Linked DNA regions of Methylococcus capsulatus. The protein of the gene in region 2 binds, or shares a complex with, the protein of the main gene of each other region. Links are inferred from orthologs where the notes say so. Each region holds a gene or a part of one and is shown on either strand. Other genes may lie near its edges. The genes, in order: N4J17_RS16280 and dapF.

The links.
Region 1: the proteins of dapF (region 2) and N4J17_RS16280 are in contact, whole or in part, in a solved structure (PDB 5YGU), measured with the Escherichia coli proteins. The link is inferred for Methylococcus capsulatus from one-to-one orthologs.

What each region holds. Positions count from the first base shown.
Region 1 is NZ_CP104311.1:3,375,733-3,378,856, forward strand. What follows is about bases 289-3,098. They hold N4J17_RS16280 (RNA pyrophosphohydrolase), read right to left. Parts: upstream 2,077-3,098; coding sequence 1,501-2,076; downstream 289-1,500. Other genes in these bases: argA (amino-acid N-acetyltransferase), read left to right, coding at 289-802; cpdA (3',5'-cyclic-AMP phosphodiesterase), read left to right, coding at 824-1,588; N4J17_RS16285 (HAD family hydrolase), read left to right, coding at 2,270-2,932; N4J17_RS16290 (sulfurtransferase TusA family protein), read right to left, coding at 2,941-3,098. Also shown: more of argA, read left to right, coding at 1-288; more of N4J17_RS16290, read right to left, coding at 3,099-3,124. UniProt on the Escherichia coli protein: Master regulator of 5'-end-dependent mRNA decay.
Region 2 is NZ_CP104311.1:1,924,990-1,928,255, reverse strand. What follows is about bases 240-3,191. They hold dapF (diaminopimelate epimerase), read right to left. Parts: upstream 2,154-3,191; coding sequence 1,326-2,153; downstream 240-1,325. Other genes in these bases: lysA (diaminopimelate decarboxylase), read right to left, coding at 2,162-3,191; N4J17_RS09540 (DUF484 family protein), read right to left, coding at 625-1,329; xerC (tyrosine recombinase XerC), read right to left, coding at 240-617. Outside these bases: more of xerC, read right to left, coding at 1-239; more of lysA, read right to left, coding at 3,192-3,266. UniProt on the Escherichia coli protein: Involved in the succinylase branch of the L-lysine biosynthesis and in the biosynthesis of the pentapeptide incorporated in the peptidoglycan moiety. Catalyzes the stereoinversion of LL-2,6-diaminopimelate (L,L-DAP) to meso-diaminopimelate (meso-DAP).

The DNA.
Region 1 (3,124 bases), 1.5 Mb from region 2 along the record:
CGGGGAAATCTTCAACCTCAGTGCCGAGGAGGTAGCGACTGCCGTGGCCGGCGCCCTCGGGGCCGATAAGCTCCTGTTGCTTATGGAGCAGTCCTGCGCCGGCACCGACGGCCGGATGATCCACCAGATTACGGTGCAGGAGGCCGAGTGTCTGCTGGAACGGGGCGGTTCGCTGGAAACGGGCGTAGCCACCCACTTGGCCGCCGCCCTCAAAGCCTGCCGTTCCGGCGTGGCCCGCGCCCATCTGCTGGACCGCCACATCGACGGCGCCCTGCTGCTGGAACTGTTCACGCGTGACGGTGTCGGTACCCTCGTCAGCGCCAATCCATTCGAGGAATTGCGCCCGGCCCGCATCAACGACGTGGTCGGCATCCTGGATCTGATCCGGCCACTCGAACAGACCGGCGCCTTGGTGAACCGCTCCCGCGAACGCCTGGAAACCGAAATCGGGGACTATGTCGTCATCGAGCGCGATGGACTGATCGTCGGTTGCGCCGCCCTGCATACATTTCCGGCCGAATCTCTGGGCGAATTCGCCTGCCTTGCTCTGCACCCCGATTACCGGGGCGAAAGCCGGGGCGAAAGGCTGCTGGAATTCGTCGAGCAGCGGGCCCGCAAACTCGGTTTGGCGCGGCTTTTCGTGCTGACCACCCAGGCCATGCAGTGGTTCCGCGAACGCGGCTTCGAACCCGCCTCACTCGCCGACCTACCTGCGCAGCGGCGCGCGAGCTACAGCCCAGAGCGCAATTCCCAGGTTTTGATCAAAACGATCAGGCCGTCCGAAATTCCCCGAAAAACCTGAACGTCCATGTCGGATTCAGGAATGCTGCGCATCCTCCAGATCACCGATTCACACATCCTGCCCGACCCGGGAGCCCGGTTTTACGGCATCGACAGCGCGGCCAGCCTGCGCGCCGTCATCGGCCATGCGAACCGCGGCCCCTTCGACCTGGTCCTGCTCACCGGCGACCTGGCGCAGGAACCGGTACCGCAAAGTTACCGGCGGCTCGCCGGGTTTTGTGCCGAACTGCCAGCGCCGTGCCATTGGCTGCCGGGGAATCACGACGAACCCGCACTCGCCCGCCACATCCTGAAATCCACGCCGCTGTTGCACGAACCCGTGATCCGGAAAGGCCACTGGCTGATCGTATGCCTGGACAGCACCGTACCCGGCTCGGCCGGCGGCTCCTTGTCGGAAGGACAGCTCGACCTGCTGCAACGGACCCTGAGCCGCCATCCGTCGCTCCATACCCTCGTCGCCCTCCATCACCATCCCGTTCCCTCCGGGAGCGCCTGGATGGACACCATGATCTTGGACAACGCTGGCGAGTTTTTCGCTGTGCTGGACCGGCACCCCCAAGTCAAGGCCGTCCTGCATGGCCATACGCACCAGGTGGCGGACGTGGAATTTAAGGGAAAGCGAGTGCTCGGCACCCCCTCGACCTGCATCCAGTTCCAGCCCGCCAGCCGGACCTTCGCGCTGGATGCGGAGCAACCCGGCTACCGCTGGCTCGAGCTGGGGCCGGACGGTTCGGTGACTACGGGAATCTGCCGGGTCGCGGTGCCGCCGGCGTCCGACACCGCCTGAGCCCCCGCCGGCCGGTCGGCCTGCAAGGCCCGTTGCAGTTCGCTCAAGGCCTGGCGGTAGACTTCCCGCTTGAAGTAGACGACGTCGCTCAAGGGATGCCAGTAATCGACCCAGCACCAGCGGTCGAACTCGGGACGCTCGGAACAGTCCAATCGAATGTTGGCTTCGGGTCCGGTCAGACGCAGGATGTACCAGATCTGCTTCTGCCCGATGCAAAGCGGATAGGAGCGGCGGCGGATGAAGCGCTCCGGAAGCTGGTAGCGCAACCAACCCTTGGTGCGGGCGATGATTTTGACGTACTGGCGCTCCAGGCCCACTTCTTCATAGAGCTCGCGGAACATCGCGGCATCCGGATCTTCATCGACCTTGATGCCTCCCTGGGGAAACTGCGATGAACGCATGCCCGCCCGGCGCGCCCAGAACACCCGGCCCTCGTCGTTGCTGAGGATGATGCCGACATTCAGGCGATAGCCCTCGGCATCGATCATATCTCCCGCTAATCCGCCCATTGTCTCCAACTGGTATACTGTTTCCGGTCGCAAGTGACATAGCGTCGATTCGCCGGCCGTCGAGCCCACCCTCGACCGACCTCGTGGGGGCCGGCGTGAACGCCTCGATAGCGGACGAAGCAGTACACCGCTGCGAAGTTCCGTCAATGTGTTTGGAATGTAAAGGAAACCCGTGACTCTGGCAATATTCGACCTCGACAACACGTTGCTCGCCGGCGACAGCGATTACCTTTGGGGCCGTTTCCTGGTGGACAGGGGCATCGTCGATCCCGAGGCTTACGAAGTGGCCAACACCCGCTTCTATGAAGCCTACAAGAATGGCACGCTGGATATCGGTGAATTCCTTGCGTTCGCCTTGCGCCCGCTGGCGGAAAACGACCCCCAACAGTTGTTTCGCTGGCGTGAATCGTTCGTGGAAGAAAAAATCCTGCCGATCGTGCAGACTACGGCCCGTGAGCTGGTCGAACGGCACCGCTCCGCCGGCCATACGCTACTGGTCATCACCGCCACCAACCGCTTCGTGACCGAACCCATCGTGCGGCTGTACGGTATCGACAACCTCATCGCCACCGAGCCCGAGTTCCGTGATGGCCGCTATACGGGACGGGTTGAGGGCATTCCGTCCTTCCACGAGGGCAAGGTCCACCGCCTTTCGGCCTGGCTGGCGGATAACGACGGCCACGATCTGGAAGACACCTGGTTCTACAGCGATTCCCACAACGACATTCCCTTACTCTCGCGTGTCGCTCATCCCGTGGCGGTGGACCCCGATCCTGTGCTGCGCCGCACGGCCGAGCAGCGGGGCTGGCCGGTGATCAGCCTGCGGGCGGCCTGACGACCCGTTTAGCCTTTCCGGATGAGGAAGAGGTGCGTCCCGGCCTCTTCGGCATAATCCAAGAGCACATGGCCCGCCTGTTCGAGATAGACTCCGAAATCGAGGACGGATGCGGGATCGGTCGCCCGCACACGCACAGTCTGGCCACTGCCGAGGGTCTGCAGGGCTTTTTTCAGGCGCAGCAGCGGCAGT
Region 2 (3,266 bases):
GGCCGCACCGCGCCGGTCAGAGCGCTACGTACCTCCAGCCAGGCGCCGATGGCCTCGAGTGCCCTGGCACCGACTGGCACGTAGCGCGCCTTGCCACCCTTGCCGTTACGGACGAACACGCTGCCGGCGGCGAAATCGACGTCGCCGACATCCAGCCCCACCAGTTCGCTCAGGCGCAGGCCAGAGGAATAAAACAACTCCCACATCGCCCGGTCACGGATTTCCAGCCGATCGCCGGCGGGCGCGTCGAGCAGCCCGGCGACCGCATCCACATCGAGCAGACGCGGCAGCCGACGCCTGCTCTTGGGCGGACGCACGCCGCGCGCCGGGTTGCCTTGCAACAACCGTTTTTTCAGCAGATCGTCGAAAAAACTGCGAATGGCGGAAAGACAGCGCTGAAGACTGCGGGCCGACAGCTTCCCCTGATGATGCCGGGCGCCGATGTAGGCCCTGATCCTGGCGGCGTCCACGTCCGCCCAGCCAGCGACATTCACCGACTCACAGTACTTCTGGAAAGCGCAAAGGTCCCGCCGGTAGGCTGCATGTGTGTGTCTGGACGCCCGCCGCGCCAGCCGGTCCAGATAATCGTCGAGCTGCTCGCGGGCGGCCGGCGCCATGGGGTTTTCAGCGCTCACGGTCGATCAGCGCAACGAGGCGGGCGGCGACGATCTCGCCCATCTGCACCAGAAACAGATTGCCCATTTCCGGACTGAACCGCCTGGCGTCGAGGCTGCCTATCGCCAAGAGCCCCTTGATCCCGGCATGACAGAGAGGCACCAGGGCGCACGATGCCACCTCGGGGGCATTGGCGCCGAAAAGGAACTCCAGCACGGGCTCGGGCGGAGAACCACACACCGGCTCGCAGGAGGCCAGAAGGGGTTCGAGCAGTATGCTCACGGCCGGTTCCGGCATCACGTGCAGATCACCGACCGCAGGATGGGCGACGGTGCGGAAAACCCTGACGGAGACGAAGTCGACCTGGAACCCTTCGTGCAGGCTCCATTTCAGTCCCGCCAGCATGTCATCCACCGAAGCGGCATCCAGCAGACTCAGCGTGAGCCGATGGAAACGGATGAACAGGGCGTCGTTCTCCCGGGCGATCCTGAGCAGGTCGTTCAACTGCCCCTGCTGCTTCCTGTTCTTCCCGCGCAGCAGCTCGATCTGACGCGCCACCAGGGAAACTGCTTCACCGCAGGGGTGGGGCACATGCATGGACTCCAGCAGATCGAGCTGGTCGTGGAAAAAGTCCGGATGCTTCCACAGGTAATCCGCCACCTGGGAAGCCGAAAGTTCCTCGCGCTCCGCGCGCCTGGCCTTACCGAAGTTCATGTTTCTATTCTCCCCTCGAACACGGTGACCGCCGGACCGGTCAGGTAAACCGGCGCCCCCCTTCCCTGCCAGCCAATCTGCAAGGTGCCGCCCGGCAGATCGACGCGTACGGGATCTTCCAGCGTCCCCTGCACAATGCCCACCACCGCAGCGGCGCAAGCGCCACTGCCGCAGGCGAGGGTTTCTCCCGCCCCCCTCTCGTAGACCCGCAGGCGTGCATGATGCGGACCCAGGACCTGCATGAAACCGATGTTGGCGCGTTCGGGAAAGATCCCGTGCCGCTCCAGCGCAGCTCCAATTCGCGTCACCGGCGCCTCGTCCACATCGGCTACCGTGATCACCGCGTGGGGGTTGCCCACGGAGACGGCGCCGAACAGCCAGTCCACGCCCTCGATGCTCACCTTGTAGGCCGACCGCTCTTGATCCGCCAGCAGCGGGACCTCGGCAGGCGCGTGGCGCGGCACCCCCATTTCGACCTTGACTTCACCGCTTGCCTCAATCCACAGAACCATGCGGCCGGCTGCGGTCTCCACCCGGATTTCGTCGCGGTCGATGAGCCCCTTCTCACGCACGAAGCGGGCAAAGCAGCGCGCGCCGTTGCCGCATTGCGCGACCTCACCGCCGTCGGCATTGAAAATCCGATAGCGGAAATCCACCTCCTCCGATATCGGCGGCTCCACCAGCAGAATCTGGTCGCAGCCTACACCGTAATGCCGGTCGGCCAGCCGGCGCAATCCCGCCGGATCCGGATTCACCGTCTGATGAATGGCATCGATCACGACGAAGTCGTTGCCCAGCCCCTGCATTTTGGTGAAACGTAGCATGGCCATCCCTACGGCAGCAGCCGCTCAGCAGCGAAGAGTTGAGCCACGCTCTCCCGCTCCCGGATCAGGTGCATGGCGCTGCCATCCACCAGGATTTCGGCCGGCCGTGGCCTGGAGTTGTAATTCGAACTCATGCTGAAGCCGTAGGCACCGGCGGAGCGCACCGCCAGCAGGTCGCCTGGGACCAGTGCCAACTCGCGCGACTTGCCCAGGAAATCGCCGGTTTCGCAGACCGGTCCGACGATGTCGTAGCTGTACGATTCCACATCGTTACGTGGCGCGACCGCGACGATCTCCTGCCAGGCACCATACAGCGCCGGGCGCAGCAGGTCGTTCATTGCCGCATCGACGATCGCGAAACGCTTGGTCTGATTGGCTTTGAGATATTCCACCCGGGTCAGCAAGATGCCGGCGTTACCGGCGACCGCACGGCCCGGCTCGATCAGGATTTCAAAATCGTGGCGACCGAGCCGGGAGAACAAATGTTCGGCGTATTCCGTCGGATGCGGCGGATCCTCGTCGCGGTAACGGATACCCAGGCCGCCGCCGAGGTCCAGGTGACGGATCGCGATGCCTTCGCTGCGCAACTGAGCGACCAGCGCCAGCACCCGGTCCAGCGCGTCGATGAACGGCATGGAACTGGTAAGCTGCGAACCGATGTGGCAGTCGATGCCGACGACTTCCAGGTTGGGCATCCGCGCTGCACGGCGGTACTGCGCAAGCGCCTCTTCCACTTCGATGCCGAACTTGTTCTCGCGCAGACCGGTCGAGATGTAGGGGTGAGTGCCGGCATCGACGTCCGGATTCACTCGCAGAGACACCGGCGCCTTGACGCCGCGCTCGCCGGCCAGCCGGTCGAGCCGGTCGAGCTCTTCGGCCACCTCGACATTGAAGCAGCGGATACCGGTATCCAAGGCACGCGCCAACTCGTCCTCACGCTTGCCGACACCGGAGAAAACCACCCTGGAAGGATCGCCACCCGCCGCCAGCACCCGCTCCAGCTCGCCCGCCGAGACAATGTCGAAGCCCGACCCCAGCCGCGCCAGGAGATTCAGGACGGCAATATTGGAGTTGGCCTTGACGGCATAGCAGACCAGATGCGGGCAGCTGCCC